Regions from separate parts of the uncultured Maricaulis sp. genome, predicted to be linked through region 3. Evidence: predicted binding sites of a transcription regulator. Region 3 holds the regulator's gene; each other region holds the start of a gene.

Region 1 (4,916 bases), 160 kb from region 3:
TGCATCGGCATCCTCGCCGACCCGCGCTTGGGCAAAACCGATACTGACCGTCACCGGCGCCGTTTGACCATCACCGACCAGGAAGGGCTCGGCAGCGATCGACGCCCGCAGGCGTTCCGAGGCGATCCGGGCTTCGGCTTGACCGGCACCCGGCATCACAATCACGAATTCCTCACCGCCATAACGCGCCGCCAGATCGAGCGCGCGCAGATCGCGCATCAGACGATCGGCAAAGCTACGCAAAACGCGGTCGCCGCCCTCATGACCGAAACGGTCATTGATCGATTTGAAATGATCGATATCGGCGATCAGCAGCGAAACCGGGGCACCACCATTATTGGCGCTCTCGACGGCCTGGCGAAGGCGGGACGCGATATAGCGGCGATTGTGCAGCCCCGTCAACGGATCGGTGATCGCCATTTCCAGGCTCTCATCGAGTTGACTGCGCAAGCGGTCGGCATAGCGTTTGCGGCGCAATTGCGTACTGACGCGCGCCATCATCTCGCCAGCATCAACCGGCCGATGGATGATATCATTGACGCCAATATCGAGCGCCCGCACCGCATTGGCGACATCGCCCGGATTGAGCACCGCAATGATTGGCATTTGGCGCGTCGCAACATCGGAGCGGATGCGCGCACACAGCCGCAGACCGTCAAACGCCGGGCTGGTCAGATCGATCACCAGAAGATCGGCATTCTTGCGCGCGGCGGCGATACCAGCGGCAGGATCGAGTTCAACCTGAGTACGCACCTGCGGCGGCATCGCGGCTGCATAGCGGGTGGCGGCGCGTACATCGCCACTGATGATAATCGCTTGGGCGACAGCAGCGTCATCGCCGACCGGCTCGGACATGATCGAGTTGAGCGCATCGCTGGATTCGCGAAAGCGCAATTCATCGAGCACGGTTTTCAAACGCAGGAGCGAGCGCACCCGTGCAAACAGCGTCACATCATCGATCGGCTTGGTAAGAAAATCATCGGCACCCGATTCCAGGCCACGAATGCGGTCGTCGCGCTGATCGAGCGCGGTCACCATCACAACGGGGATATGGCGGGTGGCCGGGTCATGTTTGAGCCGGCGGCAGGTTTCATACCCGTCCATGCGCGGCATCATGACATCAAGCAGAATCAAATCGGGCTGTTCGACCCGGGCGACCTCGATGGCGGCAAAGCCGTCCACAGCGGTGCAGACGTCGAAATACTCGGCCTGCAGCTTGGCCTCAAGCAGACGGACATTGGCTGGCTGGTCATCGACGACCAGGATTCGCGCGCTCATGGCATCGACTCCTAATCGAGGAACTGGCGGACGGTCTCGATAAAGGTGGTGACCGTGATCGGCTTCGAGAGATAGGCTTCGCAGCCCCCCTGCCGAATCCGCTCCTCATCCCCCTTCATCGCAAACGCCGTTACTGCAACGATCGGAATCGCGCACAACGTCTCATCATCCTTCAGCCATTTGGTGACTTCAAGCCCGGAAACCTCCGGCAATTGAATGTCCATCAGGATGAGATCTGGCAGGTGTTCGCGGGCCATTTCCATGGCCTTGAATCCGTCCTTGGTCTGCAAGGTCTCATAGCCATGAGCCTCGAGCAGATCGTTGAACAGCTTCATGTTCAGCTCGTTATCTTCGACAATCAGCACCTTTTTGGGCATGACCTGCAGCATGTCGATGACGCGCTTCCCGTTGTTTGAGCGCTTATAACGCGCCTGTTGAACCCCATCGGCACTAAACCCGATCTTCCTTAACCAACAATGAGTCAGCGGCCACTTTCATCGCCAAAAGGAACAAGATAAGAACAAATATCAGCATTGCCAGTATATCGGCAGCGGAAGGTGGCGAAAGCATGATTCGAATCGGCATCGACCTTGGTGGTACGAAAATCGAAGCCATCGCGATGGACCCCGCAGGTGCGATCGTCGAACGGCTGCGCGTTCCGGCACCGCAAACCTATCGCGGCTGCCTCAAGGCCATCGCCGATCTGGTGGCCGCGATCGAGCGCGAACATGGCAAGGGCGCCCGCGTCGGGATCGGTCACCCCGGTTCAATCAGCCCCGCTACCGGATTGATGCGCAACGCCAATTCGATCTGGCTCAATGGCGAGCCATTCGCGCGCGATATCGAGGGGGCGCTCGCCCGCCCGGTGCGGCTGGCCAATGATGCCGATTGTTTCACCCTCTCCGAAGCCGTCGATGGGGCCGGTGAAGGTGCCGGGATCGTGTTCGGGATCATCCTGGGAACCGGGGTTGGCGGCGGCATTGCTATCGACGGGCAATTATTGCGCGGTGCCCAGGGCATTGCCGGCGAATGGGGCCATAATCCACTGCCCTGGCCAAACGAATCAGATGAGCCCGCAGCGCCCTGCTGGTGCGGCCAGTCAGGTTGTCACGAAACCTGGCTCTCCGGACCCGGCCTTGCGCGCGACCATGCCAGCCGCAATGGAGGCACGCTGAGCGCGGCTGAGATCTTCGCGGCCGCCGAATCGGGCGATGCCCCGGCGCGCCTCACCGTCGATCTGCATGGCGACCGGCTGGCGCGCGGGATTGCCAGCGTGCTCAACATTCTCGACGCCGACGTCGTTGTGCTCGGCGGCGGCGTTTCAAACGCGCCGGGCCTGGCACAGCGGGTCACGGTACGCCTGCCCGATTTCCTGTTCTCTGACACGGTGCGCACCCGCATCCTCATCCACCGGCATGGCGACAGTTCCGGCGTGCGTGGCGCGGCCTGGTTGTGGCCGGTTGAATCGGCACAGGCACCATGAGCAATCCGGGCTATTGCCGCGCCTGCCTGACACCGCTGGCCAAGCCGGTTGATGCCTGCCCGGCCTGCGGTTCGCACCGGCATTTGTTTCATGCCGAGCTCGGCACGCTGTCGATTGCCCATATTGATTGCGACGCCTTCTACGCCGCCGTCGAAAAACGCGACAGGCCTGAACTGATCGACAAGCCGGTGATTATCGGTGGCCGCCAGCGCGGCGTTGTCTCGACCTGCTGCTATGTGGCGCGGATGTATGGCGTGCATTCGGCGATGCCGATGTTCAAGGCGTTGAAGGCCTGCCCGGACGCGGTCGTGATTGGCGGTGACCACGCCAAATATGCCCGCGAGGGCGGGCGCATCCGCGAGATGATGCGCGATGTGACGCCGCTGGTGGAGCCGCTCTCGATTGACGAGGCTTTTCTCGACCTGACCGGCACAACACGTCTGCACGGCGCGCCGCCGGTGCTGACCCTGCTGCGGCTGCAGCGCCGGATTCAGAGCGAGGTCGGGATCACGGTTTCGGTCGGTTTGTCCTTCAACAAATTCCTCGCCAAGACCGCCTCCGACCTCGACAAGCCGGACGGGTTTGCGGTGATCGGTGAGGCCGAGGCGATGGATTTTCTCGGGCCGCGCCCGGTGCGCTCGATTTATGGCGTCGGGCCGGCCTTTGCGGCCAAGCTGGAACGCGACGGCCTGCGCACGCTCAATGATATCCGCCGTCACAGCGATGCTGAGATGGCGAAACGATATGGCGATTTCGGCTACCGACTGGCGCGTCTGGCGCGCGGCGAAGACCATCGCAAGGTCGAACCGGAGAGCGAACGCAAGAGCGTCTCCTCGGAAACGACTTTCAATACCGATCTGGCCGAGCTGAAAGCGCTGGAGGACCAACTCTGGCGCCAATGCGTCAAAGTCGCAGACCTCATGAAAGCCAAGGCCATCTCCGGCTCGGTGGTGACGCTGAAGCTGAAGACGGCAGACTTCCGCAGCCGGACCCGCCGGCGCACCCTCAACGAGCCGAGCCAGCTGGCCGACACCCTGTTCAAGGTCGGGCGTGAATTGCTCGCGCCCGAAGTGGACGGCACCCGCTTTCGCTTGATCGGAATCGGATTTTCGACGCTGCAGGACCAGGTTGGCGATAGCGGCGATCTGCTCGACCCAAACGCGATCCGCCGCGCCACAGCCGAGCGCGCGATGGACAAGGCGCGGGCCAAGTTTGGCGGCGATGCTGTGGTCAAGGGGCGGGCGTTGAAACCGAAGGCACAGCGGAGCGAGTGATTGCATCGCCGTCCGTCCTCGCCTATTTCCGCTATCAGAACCCGCTTGGAGATCTCCCATGTCCGCATTCGAAACACGCCTGACCGAACTGGGCATCACCCTGCCCGAGCCCGTCGCCCCGGTCGCCAATTACGTGCCCTTCGTGCGAAGCGGCGATCAGGTCTATGTCTCAGGCCAAGTCTCGGTCGGGCCTAACGGCTTGATCAAGGGCACGCTCGGCCTGGATATGGATGTCGCGGCCGGCCAAGCGGCGGCACGGCTGTGCGGGATCAATCTGATCGCCCAGCTCAAAGCCGCCTGTGGCGGCGATCTGGCGCGGCTGAAACGCGTCGTCAAGCTGGGCGGTTTCGTCGCGGCCGTGCCGGGCTTCACCGACATCCCGCAAGTGATCAATGGTTGTTCCGACCTGATGGTCGCGGTGTTCGGCGATGCCGGACGTCATGCGCGCTCGGCCGTATCCTGCCCGGTCCTGCCGCTCGGCGCAGCGGTCGAGATCGACGGCGTGTTCGTGATCGCCTGAGCGTAAAGCTTGGCCTCAGCCCGCCATCACATGGCTGATGAAGATCGAAACGCCGATCAGGATCAGAATGGCGCCGCCTGCCAGTTCGGCATGGCGGCCCAGCCGGGCACCGATATGCGGCCCGGCATAATAGCCTGCCGAGCTCATGGCGAATGATGCCAGTCCGATCGCCAGTGCCGCCCAAGCCGTTCCGCCCGCCAACGCCAGGGCAATGCCCACGGCTGCTGAGTCGATACTGGTGCCGATAGCCGTCATGACTGTGCCGAGCGCGGTGTGGCGCCGGGCCGGGCGGGCTTCGTCTGGCGCCGACAGGCCTTCGCGGATCATGCGGCCGCCGATCACCGAGAGCAGGATCAGCGCG
Region 2 (4,916 bases), on a different contig from region 3:
TATCGGATTGATCATGGCCAAACCATGCGGGGCTTGCCATCGCCGGACAAGGAATGCTTGCACCTGAGATCTAGAGTCAGCCCCCTAAACCGCCGCCATTTTCCGCCGCGCCGTCTCTTTCGCCAGCATTGGCGCCAGATAGCGCCCGGTCCAGCTGGCTTCGACTTTCGCGACGTCCTCCGGTGTGCCGATGGCGACAATTTCGCCGCCGCCATCGCCGCCTTCGGGGCCGAGATCGATCAGCCAGTCGGCGGTCTTGATGACGTCGAGATTATGCTCGATGACCACGACGGTATTGCCGGTCTCGACCAGTTCGTGCAGCACTTCCAATAGCTTGCGGATATCTTCGAAATGCAGGCCGGTGGTGGGCTCGTCGAGGATGTAGAGCGTTTTGCCGGTGGCGCGTTTGGCGAGTTCCTTGGAAAGTTTGACGCGCTGGGCTTCGCCGCCGGAGAGCTGGGTCGCCGGCTGGCCGATCTTGATATAGCCGAGCCCGACGCGCTTGAGCGTCTCCATCTTGTCGCGCACGGCGGGCACGGCCTTGAAGAAGTCGGCGCCTTCCTCGACCGTCATGTCGAGCACGTCGGCGATGGATTTGCCCTTGAACTTGACTTCGAGCGTTTCGCGATTGAAGCGGGCGCCGTGGCAGACATCGCAGGGCACATAGACATCGGGCAAAAAGTGCATCTCGATCTTAACCACGCCATCGCCCTGGCAGGCCTCACAACGCCCGCCCTTGACGTTGAAGGAGAAACGGCCGGGCTTGTAGCCACGGGTTTTCGAGTCCGGGAGCTGGGCGAACCATTCGCGGATCGGGGTGAAGGCGCCGGTATAGGTGGCCGGATTGGAGCGCGGCGTGCGTCCGATCGGCGATTGGTCGATATCGATGATCTTGTCGAGCTGATCCAGCCCCTCAACGCGCTCATGCGGGCCCGGTACGGTCTGGGCCTTGTTGAGCTTGCGGGCGGCGGCCTTGTAGAGGGTTTCAATCGTCAGGGTCGACTTGCCGCCGCCGGAGACACCGGTGACGCAAGTCATGACGCCAAGCGGGAAATCGGCCGAGATGTTCTTGAGATTATTGCCCGTCGCATCAACGACTCGCACGACGCGTTTCTTGTTGATCTTGCGCCGCTTGACCGGGATCTCGATCCGCCGTGTGCCGCGTAAATACTGGCCGGTCAGGCTCGCCTCGCTGGCGAGAATATCGGCGGGCAGGCCTTCGGCGATGATTTCGCCGCCATGAACGCCGGCAGCGGGGCCAAGGTCAACGACATGATCGGCCGTCAGGATGGCCTCCTCGTCATGCTCGACAATGATCACCGTATTGCCCAGATCACGCAGCCCGCGCAGGCTTTCCAGCAGGCGTGAATTGTCGCGCTGGTGCAGGCCGATGGAGGGCTCGTCGAGGACATACAGCACGCCGGTCAGCCCCGAGCCGATCTGGCTGGCCAGGCGGATGCGCTGGCTCTCGCCGCCCGACAAGGTGCCCGAGGCGCGATCCAGGGTGAGATAGTCCAGCCCGACATCGACGAGGAATTTCAGCCGCTCGCGGATTTCCTTCAGGATGCGTTCGGCGATCTGCTGGTCCTTCGGCGACATGCCCGCCTCGAGCGTGCCAAACCAGTCGCGCGCCACCTGGATCGGCATGGTGCCGGCTTGGGCGATGTCATGGTCGGCGATCTTGACGCACAGAGCTTCCGGCTTGAGCCGGCGGCCATGGCAGGTCTCGCAGGGCTGGGACGACTGGAAGCGGCCCAAATCTTCGCGCACCCAGCTTGAATCGGTCTCACGCCAGCGTCGTTCCAGATTGGGGATGACGCCTTCGAACGGCTTCTTGGTCTCGAACTTCCGCAGGCCGTCCTCATAGACGAAAGTGATGTCGTCCTTGGTGCCGTAGAGGATGACCTTGCGGAAATCCTCCGGCAATTCGCGCCATGGCTTGAACATATCGCCGCCGAAATGCGTCGCCAGCGCCTGCAGCGTCTGCTGGTAGAGCTTGGATGTGGCGCGGCTCCAGGGCGCGATGGCGCCATTGGTCAGGGATTTGTCGCGATCGGGGGCGACGAGGTCCTCGTCGAATTTGAGCGACTGGCCGAGCCCGTCACAGGCCGGGCAGGCACCGAAGGGATTGTTGAACGAAAAGAGGCGCGGTTCGATCTCGGCAATGGTGAAGCCGGAGACCGGGCAGGCGAATTTCTGCGAGAAGATCAGCCGCTCGGCCGGGCTGTCATCGTCGCTCTTGTCGGCAAATTCGGCGACCGCCAGACCATCGGCCAGCCGCAGCGCGGTTTCCAGACTGTCGGCGAGGCGGTCTTCCAGGCCCGGCTTGATCACCAGCCGGTCAACCACGACATCGATATCGTGCTTGAATTTCTTGTCGAGAACGGGCGCTTCCTCGAGCGTGTAGAATTCGCCATTCACCTTGACGCGCTGGAAGCCAGCCTTCAGCCACTCAGCGAATTCCTTGCGGTATTCGCCCTTGCGGCCGCGCACCACGGGCGCCAGCAGATAGAGCCGCGCGCCGTCATCCAGCGCCATCAGCTTGTCGACCATCTGGCTGACAGTCTGGGAGCGGATCGGCAGGCCGGTCGCCGGCGAATAGGGCACACCGACGCGGGCCCATAACAGGCGCATGTAATCATAGATTTCGGTGACGGTGCCGACCGTGGAGCGCGGATTTTTCGAGGTCGTCTTCTGCTCAATCGAAATCGCCGGCGACAGGCCCTCGATCGAATCCATGTCCGGCTTCGACATCAATTCGAGAAATTGACGCGCATAGGCCGACAGGCTCTCGACATAGCGCCGCTGCCCCTCGGCATAAATCGTGTCAAACGCCAGCGAGGACTTGCCCGAGCCCGAAAGGCCGGTGAACACGATCAGCTTGTCGCGCGGCAGATCCACAGAGACATTCTTGAGATTATGTTCGCGCGCACCGCGCACGCGGATGGTGTCGAGGGCCATGAAATGTCTTTCGTCTGCCGAGTCGCGGGCGGGATTTCTGCTGAACATTTAGAGAACAAGCGGTGGCTCGTCCAGCCGCGAGATGCGGGTCTGCTGACACCATGTAGGCAGGAAGTCGGTGTCGGCAAGCATGAGGCCTGTGTTCCATCCACAGCTCGCCGCGCGCCTCACTGGACTCTGCTGCAACACTCCGTTCAAATCCCCCCGACTCGCGGGCACAATTGACCCGTGGAACATAATGTGAACAAATTGGCTCGGCGCACAAGCCGTGCAACACAAAAACATGGAGAATGGGCGATGGCGGGATCTGTGAACAAGGTCATTCTGGTGGGCAATCTGGGCAAGGATCCGGAGACCCGGCGTCTGCCGAATGGCGATCCGGTGTGCAATCTGCGGATCGCGACCTCGGAAAGCTGGCGCGACAAGACCTCCGGCGAGCGCCGCGAGAAGACCGAATGGCATAGCGTCGTCATCTTCAACGACCAGCTCGCCAAGGTCGCCGAGAATTATCTGAAGAAGGGCGCCAAGGTTTATATCGAGGGCGCGCTGCAGACCCGCAAATGGACCGACCAGAACGGCGTCGACAAATACAATACCGAGATCGTGCTGCAGAAATACCGCGGCGAATTGCAAATGCTCGACAGCAAGGGCGAGGGCGGTTCCTATGGCGGCGGTGGCGGCAGCTTCGACTCCAGCGAGCGTACGCCGCAGCGCTCGGTCGATGCGCCGAAGGAAGATTTCCGCAGCGCCGATATGGATGATGAAATTCCGTTCTGATCGGTACGGGACGCGGCCGGGGGGCGAGGAGTCGATGATGCGTAATTCAATAATGGTCCTGGCTTGGCTCATGCTGGCGACACCAGCTTGGGCGCAGGGCGAAGACGCCAATATGCGTCATCCCGCGATCATGACGGTTCCGGACGAAGGCACCGAGTCCCAATTTGTTGTTGGCGACGCGGCATGGGGCGATGTGCTGGTGACCTTGGCGACATTGCACGGCGCCGATGCGGACCGGGGCTCGGCCATCGCCGATCAATTATGGCAGCGGCGCGACATCAATCCGCCGATTTTCCTGTTCGAGGTCGCGCGCCTGACAGTGGAGACAGATCCCGACCGTGCCCTGCAAGCCTATTTCCTCGGACGCGCCCGGACGATTTACGACGCCTCGCGTTGCATCGATTCGACCGCACTGGCTGTTGTCACCGCCTCCTCTCAACAGGCCGGGCCTGCGGTGACGGCATTGATGAATTCGGATACGGCGCGGATGGAAGCTGCGTTGCGCGGCGTGATCGAATCCGGTGAGGTCTTTACCGGCCAAGCTTCGCCCTGGTGGGCATGCTCCTATGGCAATTCCGCCTATTATGCGGCTATCAACAATGCCGATATGCCCGGTGCCGAATGGCTCAAGGTCGAGGGCGTCTGGCCCGCCCTGCGAACTGCGATCACCCATAATATGAGCGATAATCTCGCTCGGGTCCGCGAAGGCCAACTCGCGCAGGAACAGTGAGCGTCGTGGCAGGCGCGGCCCCAGGCCGCGGCTGATCCGGCGCTGAGGGGGAGTGGGCGGTCATGCATATCCTTATCGCTGGCGCCTCGGGTTTTATCGGCTCGCATCTGGCGGCCCATCTGCACAGTCAGGACCATTCCATCACTGCCGCCGGTCGCGGCATCGATCAGGCCCGCCGCTTGGCTCCCGACATCAACTGGATCGCCTGTGATTTTCGCCACGACAGCGCCGCCGACTGGCTCCCGCGTCTGACCGGCATTGATGCGGTGATCAATTGCGTTGGCGTGCTGCAGGACGGGCTCGGCGATAATAGCCGCGCCGCCCATGTCGATGGCGCCGCTGCTCTGTTTGCCGCCTGCGAGCAAGCCGGGGTGAGACGGGTGATCCATATTTCGGCGGTCGGGGCCGATAAGGCCTCCGGCTCGGCCTATGCCCGTGACAAGCAGGA
Region 3 (4,916 bases):
CCCGATGCGGCGATTGGCGGCTTTCTGATGGGGCTCGCCGCGCTGGGCGAACGGCCGTCCGATATTGCCGCCGGTGCGCGCGTCTTGCGCTCGCGCATGAGCTCGATCATTGCGCCTGCCGGTGCCATCGACACCTGCGGCACCGGCGGTGATGGCAAGGGCGCCTATAATATCTCCACCGCGGCGGCGATCGTCGCGGCCGGGGCCGGTGCCATTGTCGCCAAGCATGGCAATCGCGCCGCCTCCTCGCAATCGGGATCGTCGGACGTGCTCGCCGCGCTCGGGGTGAAGCTGGATTGCCCGCGCGAGGCTGTGGAGCGCTCGCTGCACGAGGCCGGGGTCGGTTTTCTGTTTGCGCCGGCGCACCATTCCGCGGTGCGTCATGTGGCCAGTGCGCGCAAGAATCTCGGCGTGCGCACCCTGTTCAACCTGTTGGGGCCGCTGGCCAATCCAGCGGGCGTGAAGCGGCAATTGCTCGGCGTCTACGATAAGCGCTGGCTGGTGCCGATGGCCGAGGCGCTGCGCGATCTGGGCTGCGAGCATGCGCTGGTGATTTGCGGCCAGGACGGGATGGATGAGATCACCACCACGACCGGCACCGATGTCGCCGAGCTGCGCGATGGCCAGATCACCACCTATGTCGTCACGCCCGAGGATGCCGGCATCGCCCGCGCGACCGAGGCTGACCTCAAGGGCGGCGATCCGGAGCATAATGCCGCCGCCATAATTCGCCTGCTCGACGGCGAGGCCGGGGCTTTTCGCGATATCGTTCTGCTCAATGCCGGCGCCGCCCTGATCCTGTCGGGTCAGGTAAAAACGCTGGCCGAAGGCGCTCAACTGGCAGCCGCCGCGATCGATGACGGACGCGCCCGCACGGCGCTGGCGCGCATGGCCGCGATCTCGCGCGGCGAGGCTTGAGATGAGCGCCCATACAAGCATCGTCCCAGACACTCTGGCGCGGATTGGCGCTTACAAGCTCGAGCATATCGCGGCCTGCAAGGCCAAGCGCTCCTATGCCGAGGTCGCGGCGCAGGCGTCTGACGCCTCGCCGGTGCGTGGGTTTCTCGCGGCACTCAAAGGCGCCGCGGCCAGCGATGGGCTCGGCCTGATCGCGGAGATCAAGAAGGCCAGCCCGTCGAAAGGTCTGATCCGGGCCGACTTCGACCCACCGGCATTGTCGCGCGCCTATCAGGCCGGCGGCGCGATCTGCCTCTCCGTGCTGACCGACGGGCCGAGCTTTCAGGGCGCCGACAGTTTTCTCGTCGCCGCGCGCGACGCCTGCAACCTGCCGGTCCTGCGCAAGGACTTCATGTATGACGCCTATCAGGTCGCCGAGGCGCGTGCGCTGGGGGCGGACGCGGTCCTGGTTATCCTCGCCGCCGTCGATAATGCCACCGCCCGGGCCCTGATCGAGGAGGCGGCACGCTGGTCGCTCGATGTGTTGGTCGAAGTGCATGACGCCGCCGAGATGGAGCGCGCCCTCGCCCTGAAAGCGCCGATGATCGGCATCAACAACCGCAATCTGCGCACCTTCGAGACCTCGCTGGCGACCTTCGAATCACTGGCGCCGATGGTGGAGGGAGATGCGCTGCTGGTCGGCGAGAGCGGCGTTTTCACGGCGAGCGATGCCGCACGCCTCCACGCCGCCGGTGCCCGCGCCCTACTGGTCGGGGAAAGCCTGATGCGGCAGGACGATGTCGCTGCTGCTACGCGCGCCCTGATGGCCTGGCAAGAGCGCGCTTGACCTGAATCGGGAACCTTTGTAGAACAAACAGGCATATTCCTGATTTGTTCCTTACGGCCTTCGCGCCGTATTCATCAAAGGGGGCTGACTTGCTCACCCGTAAACAGCACGAGCTACTGCTTCTGATCCATAACCGGATCAAGGATACCGGCGTCTCGCCCTCCTTCGACGAAATGAAGACGGAGCTGCAATTGGCTTCGAAGTCGGGTGTTCACCGCCTGATCACGGCGCTGGAGGAGCGCGGCTTCATTCGCCGCCTCGCCCACCGCGCCCGGGCGCTCGAAGTGCTCAAACTGCCGGAATCCGCAGCAGCCACAGTCGATGAAGCGCTCGATAGCGATGCCGATCTGGGCGCCAATGTCGTGCGGGCCAATTTCAAGCGTTCCAGCGACGAGAATTCGCCGGAAGCCTCGGTCGAGATCCCGCTGCTCGGCCGCATTGCCGCCGGTGTGCCCATCGCCGCCATCCAGCACGAGACCGACCGCCTCGCCTTCCCCGCCGACATGGTGCGCGGCGGCGAGCATTTCGCCCTCGAGGTCAATGGCGATTCGATGATCGAAGCGGGCATTCTCGATGGCGATATCGTGCTGATCCGGCGCGGCCAGTCGGCGGAGAGCGGCGAGATTGTCGTCGCCCTGGTCGATGACGAAGAAGCCACTTTGAAACGCCTGCGCAAAAAGGGCGGCTCCATCGCCCTGGAAGCCGCCAATCCCGCCTATGAGACACGGATCTTCGGCCCCGATCGGGTCAAGGTCCAAGGCCGGCTGGTCGGCCTGATCCGCCGCTACCACTAGGGCGGAATATGCCGGGCTGAAGTTTCGCGCCTTCTTCTCCTGCAGAGTGGGGGGACGCGGTCTTGCGCAACCCATGGCGAAGCGACAGTGGTGTGGGCGTGCGGCGCCAAAGGCGGTGTAGGGTAGATGGAGGCCACGAATCCTGCTGCTGCGATGGGTGTAATCCCCGCGCTGCCGCGCGGCACCTCCACCATCCTTTGCCTTCGGCAACGGACGGTCCCCCTCCCCGGTAAACCGAGGAGGAAAGCGGGCATGCAGGCCGTAGGCCTTCCCATTCACCGCCAAGCTTTCTTCCCCCGCAGCGCGGGGGAAGTGGGCCTGCACAGCCGAAGGCGCAGCAGGCTCGATGGGGGCGGCGGACGCCCGCGCTCAACGCGCATTGAGCTCCCAAGGACGGTCACCATTTGGCGCCGAAACGCTCTGCGTCCGCACAATCGCGCCGTCACGGGTCCAGATCAGCGTTCCGCCGCGTTGCCGCAGGAATTCGCGATCGATCACCAGGGCGTGGCAGTGCGGTTTGAGCCAGGATGGCATTTCCACCGTCAGCACAACCAGCGCCGCGCGCTCACAATCCACCGCCCAGTCTTCGGCCGAGCTAAGCACGGCATAATTCAAGCCCGGTGCCTGACCGCTGCAGCCGAGATCATCGCAGTGCAGAGTGGTGGTGGTGCTCACAGCGCTCCGGGCGGCGCGCTGTTCGAGAAAGACCGTGACGGCAAAGCGGCCGCGCCGGATTGAGCTGGCAGTCCAGTGACTAGGGTCATCAGGGGCCTGTGCCACGACGATGCCGTCTTCGGAGATGAACAAGTCAGGCGCCGGTGTCAGGCTCCACAGGGTCAGCGCCACAAGCGCCAGCGCGGCGCCACCACCGCGCACCAGACCGCGGCCGAGCAGCAGTGTCACGAAGCCGCAGGCATAGAGCGGCAAGATCCAGCCGGGCGCGGCGATGACGGGCTGCAGAGCGCCCGGCGCAGCAGCAACGCGGTCGGCGACCGCAAACATCACATCGAGGCCCCAGCTCATCGCCCACAGCGCTGGCTGGTCGAGCCCGAACGGCATCAGACACAGCGCCACCACGCCGGCCGGCATGACGATGAAAGTGAAAACCGGCATGGCGAGCCAATTGCCGAACAGGCCAAAGCCGGCGATGCGATGGAAATGAAAGGCCGCAAAGCCCGCAGTCGCCAGCCCCGCGATCAGGCTGGTCAGGCTGAGCCCGCCCAGAGCCGCCAATGCGCCGCTGCGTCCGGAATCCATCGGCGCCGCTGGCCGCCGCCTCTGACGCCACAGATCGGCACTGGCGATCAGGGCCGCCACAGCTGCGAACGACATTTGAAAGCCCGCCGCGCGGATTGCCTCAGGCTGCAGCGCGAGCACGAAAATCATCGCCAACGCCAAAGTGTGCAGCGACAAAGCCCGCCGTCCGGCCACCAGGCCGGTCAGGACGGCGGCCGTCATCAGGAAGGCGCGCTGGGTCGGGATCGCACCGCCGGAGAGCAGGAAATAGGCCGCAGCGGCGATCAGGGCCCCGATGGCGGCCGGGATCGCCGCGTCAAACCGCCTCGCCCACGGTGTGATTGCGGCGAGACCAAAGCGCAGCGCCAGAAACACGCCGCCCGCCAGCAGTGCCATATGCATGCCCGAAATCGCCAGGGTATGCCCAAGCCCTGCAGCCCGCAGTGTCGCGCTGACCCCAGGCGCCAGTCCAGAGCGGTCGCCGGTCAGCAGCGCTGCGGCCATGGCGCCATTGCGACCCGGCAGTCGCTGGCGCAAATGCTCCGCGATATGCCAGCGCCAGCGCGCAATCGCACGGGCGGGCGCGTCTTGGCCGGGCTCTGGCCCAGCCTCCGGCGCGGCAATCGCGTAACCGCTGGCGGCGATGCCGGAGAAATAGGCGTTGAAGCGGAAATCATAACTGCCCGGTACCGGCGCGCGGCGCGGACGATCCACCACGGCGCGAATACTGATTGGATCCCCCGGTTCAAACCCGTGCGGATTGGCCAAGACCCGTACACGCCGCACCGGCGCACCGCCCGGATGCGGCAGACGGATGGAAAGCCGGGTCCGGCCAGAGCCGTTGCGCTCGATGGCTTCCACCCAGCCGGTGATGGTCGCTGGCCGTCCCAGCGAGAGGGCCGCAACGGGCCCGGCCGCCAGAGCTTGGCTACGATATTGCGCCCGGGCAAAGCCGCAGGTCAGGGCGAACAGGCAAAGCAGAGCCAAGGCCACCGTCCCACCGCGGCGCCCGGCGCGCACTACCAGCCAACCGGTCAAGGTGATCGCGGCCAAGCCCAGTACCCACGGATTCGAGGGCTCGGCGGGCAGCGAAAAATACAGCGCACTACCGGTGGCAAAGCCCAGCGCAGTCACAATAGCGG
Region 4 (4,916 bases), on a different contig from region 3:
GCCCAGGCGGCACCACTGGAGAAGCCAAACACCATCCGCTGATCCCGGTTTTGCGTCGCGTGGTAATCGCGCACGGTCAGCGGAATGACCTCGCTCATCAGGAAGTCTTGATGCGCCTGGAAGCGGTCGGGATCGACGCCCCAGAGATATTCCTGGGACCGTGAGTCGGTGCTGAAGGAAAAGTCCACCGGCGGTGTCGGCGGCGCGGGAGCATTCCAGAGCCCGACAAGCAGGACCGGGGTGATCTCGCCACTCATGATGAGCGCGTCCGCAATATTCGCTAGCCCCGCCACGGCGCGGCCGTCAGCGATATACACCACCGGCCATCCCTGTGCCGGCGGCTGGCCTGGCGGGGTGTAGATGGTCAGCGTGCGGGTCATTGCCAGCGCGTCGCTGACCAGTTCGGTGTCTTCAAGCGTGCCATTGAGGCTCGCGCTCTGTGGCGGTGGCGGCGGTGAATTGGCACCCCGGAACGTCAGGACTTGTGGTTCGCCGTCCGCGCTTTCGGGCCGGGGCGAGACATTGATATCGATGAAGGCTTGGTCGAGATCGGCGATCCAGAAGCGGGCGCCCCAGATTTGACCATCATCAAGCAGATCGAGCGATTCCTGCAGGGCGCAGCAGAGGCGGGCGGGTTCGCCGCCGGCTGGGCGCCGGGCGGCGATGACGATGGTCTCGCCCTCAGTCCAGTAGGCCGTATCGGCGTCGCTCAGGTACTCCAGCGCGTCGGCCAGGGAGACGCCGTCAGCGATTCTGCAGAAGTGCGCGGTGTTGTCTTCGCAGGCCGCCGTGTCGTCGGCCCGGGGAATCGGCTCATCCGCGCTTGCAGCTGCGGTCGTGAACAGGATCGAAATCGCCAGTGCTCGAAACAAAATGACACCCCCAGTAAAACACCCTTGGGTTACTTAATGAGGCAATTGTGACCAAAGGGTGGCGTTGCCGCGCGTGCAGGGTGACTTGCCGAGTGGGTTAATCCCGCTATCCTTGGAGATGGTGACGTCTTCGGGCGACGCAAATTCAGAATATAGGCAGACGGCGGGAGTGCGCTGGGGGGCTGGAAACGGCCCGCTCGGACTCTCTTGGGAAGGGGCGTACCGTGCAGGCCCACTCCCGCCGTCTGATCCACCCACACATAAGGTGGGCGAATTTCAGTGACAATTCGGGCGCTTAACGTGCGCCGTCGCGACTGTCTTCCTCGTCTTCATCGTCGAACGACAACAGGTCACCCGGCTGACACCCCAGTTCGCGGCACAGCGCCTCCAGGGTTGAGAAGCGGACGGCCTTGGCCTTGCCTGTCTTGAGGATGGACAGGTTGGCCATCGTGATTCCGACGCGATCGCACAGCTCGGTGAGCGACATGCGACGCTCCAGCAGCATTCGATCAAGGGTGACGCGAATAGGCATATCTGGCGCTCCCCCCTAGATCGTCAATTTTTGTTCTTGGCGCATTTTCGCACCTTCGCGGAACACTTCGGCAAACACCAGCAGGGTTGCCACCGCGAACCAGGCACCAAGGCCGATATTCGGTGTTACATCAAGTTGCCCACAACCGACTACCGGCTCGTCCATGTCCATCAGGGTGAGGATCATCGCGACCGCGCCCTGGGTCAGATGCCGCAGCACCTGATAGGCGGCGATGGCTATCGCGATCACCTGTAGATGGCGCGCATTTTCCGGAACGAAAGGGTCGCCGGCGATCAGGGTGGCGAACACCCGGCGCAGACGGTCGATGACGACCATTGCTGCCACGATCTCGGCAATCAGGAAGGGATAGATCCATCCCAACCGCTGTACGGCGTCGAATACCTGCGACACAGGTCCCGGCGAATAGCCTATAATATCCATCAGGAAGGCGGCGGCTGCTGCCACCAAAACGAGCGATGCAAAGGCGAGCAAGGCCCAACCCAGATACCAAGCTCCGCTCAGTATCATCTTGAGAACCGACGTAATCGATCCGCGACCCAGCGCTTTCATGCCCACCCTTCCCATAGTCTCTCGATGGGGCCGGCGGCAGGTTTCCCCGCCTGACCGGCCTCATCTGATGTCAACCATTACGCGACCATTGGCGCAATAGCGTAGAACGTACCGGCGGCGACTGAAATCAGAAGCACCATATTAATCGCGATTGATGCGAACATACGAAAGCCGGAATTGTCGGACCTGACCATCTCACTGTTTCCTTTGTGTTGAATCGAAACCATTACCGTTGTCATTTCTGCTGCGAGGACGATGTCTCCCGTCCTTGTTGATTATCGATAAACGCGAACCGGAATAGACGCAAGTAAAAAATATCGTTTTTCGATATTAATTTCTCGAAAGCCGATAAAACATCTGTAAGGAATGGGCGATGACGGAGCGGAACACATGGGTGCTGGCAAGCCATAACGCCGGGAAAATCAAAGAGTTGGAGGCCATCTTGTCGCCCCACGGTATTGCCCTGAAGGGCGCTGCGGAAATTGGTCTGGATGAACCCGATGAAACCGAGCCGACATTCGAAGGTAATGCGGCGCTGAAGGCGCGGGCTGCCTGGACGGCCACCGGGCTGACCTGTCTGTCCGATGATTCCGGCCTCGCCGTTGATGCGCTCGGCGGTGACCCCGGCGTGCTCTCCGCTCGATGGGCCGGGCCCGAGCGCGACTTCAATACGGCGATGGCCCGAGTGCACGACGCGCTGGGGGCGAGCGGCAGCGCAAATCGTGCGGCGCGCTTCGTCTGCGTTGTGGCGCTGTGCCGCGAAGATGGCGCGATATCGCATTATCGCGGCGAAGTGGCGGGCGAGATCGTCTGGCCACCGCGCGGTGAGGCCGGTTTCGGCTATGACGCGATTTTCCAGCCAGAGGGAGAGGATCGCACCTTTGCCGAGATGACGGCGGCGGAAAAACGCGCGATGAGCCATCGTGGCCGCGCCCTGACGGCGCTGGTGGCGGCGGAATTCGAGCGATGAACCCTCTCGCCGATGCGCTGGGTCTCTATGTCCACTGGCCCTATTGCGCCCGCATCTGTCCCTATTGCGATTTCAACGTCTACCGCCCGAAGGGTCAGGAGGAGGCGCTGCTGGATGCGATCCTTGCTGACATGACCGACTGGCGCGCCCGCACCGGCGCCCGCCCGCTGGCCAGTATCCATTTCGGTGGCGGCACGCCCTCTCTGATGACCGGCACCCAGATCGAACGCCTGATCACCCATGCCGAAGCGCTCTGGGGTCTGGATGCGGGCGCCGAGATCGGGCTTGAGGCCAATCCGAACAATGTCGAGCACTACGGCGATTTCATTGCTGCCGGGATCAACCGGCTATCGGTCGGGGTGCAAAGCCTCGACGATGCGGCCCTCAAACAGCTCGGCCGCGATCATGACGGGCCGTTGGCGCGCCGGGCGATTGAGCGCGCGATGGCGGTGTGTGACCGGGTCTCGATCGACATGATCTATGCCCGCGCCGGCCAGACAGCGAGTTCTTGGGAGGCCGAGCTGCGCGAAATCCTCGCCTTCGGTGCCGGCCATATCTCGCCCTATCAGCTCACCATCGAAGCGCGAACCGCCTTCGGACGCCGCGCCGCGCGAGGTGAGCAGCTCGACAGTCCGGAAGATTTGGCGGCTGATCTGTTCGAACTGACTCACCAAATTTGCGACGCCCATGGCCTTGCCGCCTATGAAATCTCCAACCATGCCCGCACCCCAACCGATCAGTCGCGGCATAACCGGCTGTATTGGGAGGGTGGCGACTGGATCGGTGTCGGCCCCGGTGCACATGGCCGCATTGGCGCGGCCCTCGAAGTCGGGCGTCAGGCCTGCGAAGCCAAGGCGCAGCCGAAAGCCTATCTCGATGCCGTGGCCCAGAGCGGCAGCGGGCTGGTCAGTCTTGAAGCGCTCAGCGCCAGCGAGGAGCGCGCTGAGCGCATCCTGATGGGCATGCGCCTGTGGGACGGGCTCGATCTGGACGTACTGCAGCGCAAGACCGGTCTGTCGGTTGATCTGGACGCGCTAACACGGCTGAGCGGGCAAGGTCTGGTCGAACAGATTGGCGGCCGGGTTCGGCTCTTGCCGGCCGGCCGCATTTTTGCCGACCGGATTTCCGGCGAGCTGGTGCCCGACGAGTCCTAGCGCTTAATAGGCCAGCGGATCGAAGGTCAGCGGTGCCGGTTCGACTTCCCGGAAACTGCGCGATTGGACTTCATAGATCGCCAGCCCGCGTTCGATCAGGCCCGAATGGGCGAAACGGAACAGGCCGTCGACGCCGAGATAGCCTTCCGGATCTTCGATCGCCTCGCGGCTGAAGCCAAGCTCGCCGCCTTCCAGATGCGCCGCCAGGGCGAGTGCGTCATAGCCGAGGCTGGCGATATTCGAGGCTTCACTGCCATAGGCCGCTTCATAGGATTGTTCGAACCGCTCATGCGAGGCCCGGTCGGGCCCGGCAAACCAGCCACCATGCAGGGCCGGCTCGCGTAGCAGGTCTTCATCATTCCACAGGCCGGTGCCGAGAAAGCGGACGACAAGCGGATCGACGGCTTGGGAAATCAAGAGCGGCCCGAGCGTGCGCAGGCGCGTACTGCCTTCCGGCAGCATCACCGCCTGGAAGGGCGCGTTGGGGTCTGGAACCCAGTCGGATTGGCGCAATACATTGGCTTCGTCCGGCGTGATGGGTTGGAACACGCCGCGCGCCAACCGTGAGGCGGCACTGGCCATGGCTTCGACATCGCCTGTGTAGAAAGCTTCGGTGGTCAGGCTGCCGCCGGTCAGCTCGGCACTATCGCGCAGCGCATCATGGACAGTCATGCCATAGCGGCTTTGTGGCCCGAGATAGGCATAGCGCTGCACGCCTTGGCGCGAAGCGTATTCGACGACGCGGGCGACTTCGAGCTCAGGCGGAAAGCTGAGCAGGTAAACGCCATTGCCGGCCGTGCTGGTGTCGGTGGAAAACG

What was found. The regulator LexA, encoded in region 3, represses DNA repair genes until DNA is damaged. The targets are predictions, from matches to a motif close to ATGTTCCNCTTGTGTTCC.
Region 1: the regulator LexA is predicted to act here: its motif matches at 1,785-1,802, upstream of AAC029_RS10530 (ROK family protein).
Region 2: the regulator LexA is predicted to act here: its motif matches at 3,192-3,209, upstream of uvrA (excinuclease ABC subunit UvrA).
Region 4: the regulator LexA is predicted to act here: its motif matches at 2,173-2,190, upstream of rdgB (RdgB/HAM1 family non-canonical purine NTP pyrophosphatase).

Annotation. Positions count from the first base shown of each region.
Region 1 is NZ_CAXBGE010000008.1:176,869-181,784, forward strand. It holds gene AAC029_RS10520 (PleD family two-component system response regulator) at 1-1,278, opposite strand, end outside; gene AAC029_RS10525 (response regulator) at 1,290-1,655, opposite strand; gene AAC029_RS10530 (ROK family protein) at 1,847-2,761, shown strand; gene AAC029_RS10535 (DNA polymerase IV) at 2,758-4,035, shown strand; gene AAC029_RS10540 (RidA family protein) at 4,094-4,555, shown strand; gene AAC029_RS10545 (manganese efflux pump MntP family protein) at 4,571-4,916, opposite strand, start outside.
Region 2 is NZ_CAXBGE010000007.1:94,197-99,112, reverse strand. It holds gene AAC029_RS09235 (serine hydrolase domain-containing protein) at 1-15, opposite strand, end outside; gene uvrA (excinuclease ABC subunit UvrA) at 85-2,961, opposite strand; gene ssb (single-stranded DNA-binding protein) at 3,259-3,738, shown strand; gene AAC029_RS09220 (hypothetical protein) at 3,776-4,468, shown strand; gene AAC029_RS09215 (NAD(P)H-binding protein) at 4,531-4,916, shown strand, end outside.
Region 3 is NZ_CAXBGE010000008.1:20,850-25,765, forward strand. It holds gene trpD (anthranilate phosphoribosyltransferase) at 1-918, shown strand, start outside; gene trpC (indole-3-glycerol phosphate synthase TrpC) at 920-1,744, shown strand; gene lexA (transcriptional repressor LexA) at 1,834-2,538, shown strand; gene AAC029_RS09885 (ComEC/Rec2 family competence protein) at 2,908-4,916, opposite strand, start outside.
Region 4 is NZ_CAXBGE010000006.1:220,769-225,684, forward strand. It holds gene AAC029_RS08720 (alpha/beta hydrolase-fold protein) at 1-872, opposite strand, end outside; gene AAC029_RS08725 (helix-turn-helix transcriptional regulator) at 1,168-1,404, opposite strand; gene AAC029_RS08730 (DUF2975 domain-containing protein) at 1,420-1,974, opposite strand; gene rdgB (RdgB/HAM1 family non-canonical purine NTP pyrophosphatase) at 2,348-2,944, shown strand; gene hemW (radical SAM family heme chaperone HemW) at 2,941-4,098, shown strand; gene AAC029_RS08745 (penicillin-binding protein activator) at 4,102-4,916, opposite strand, start outside.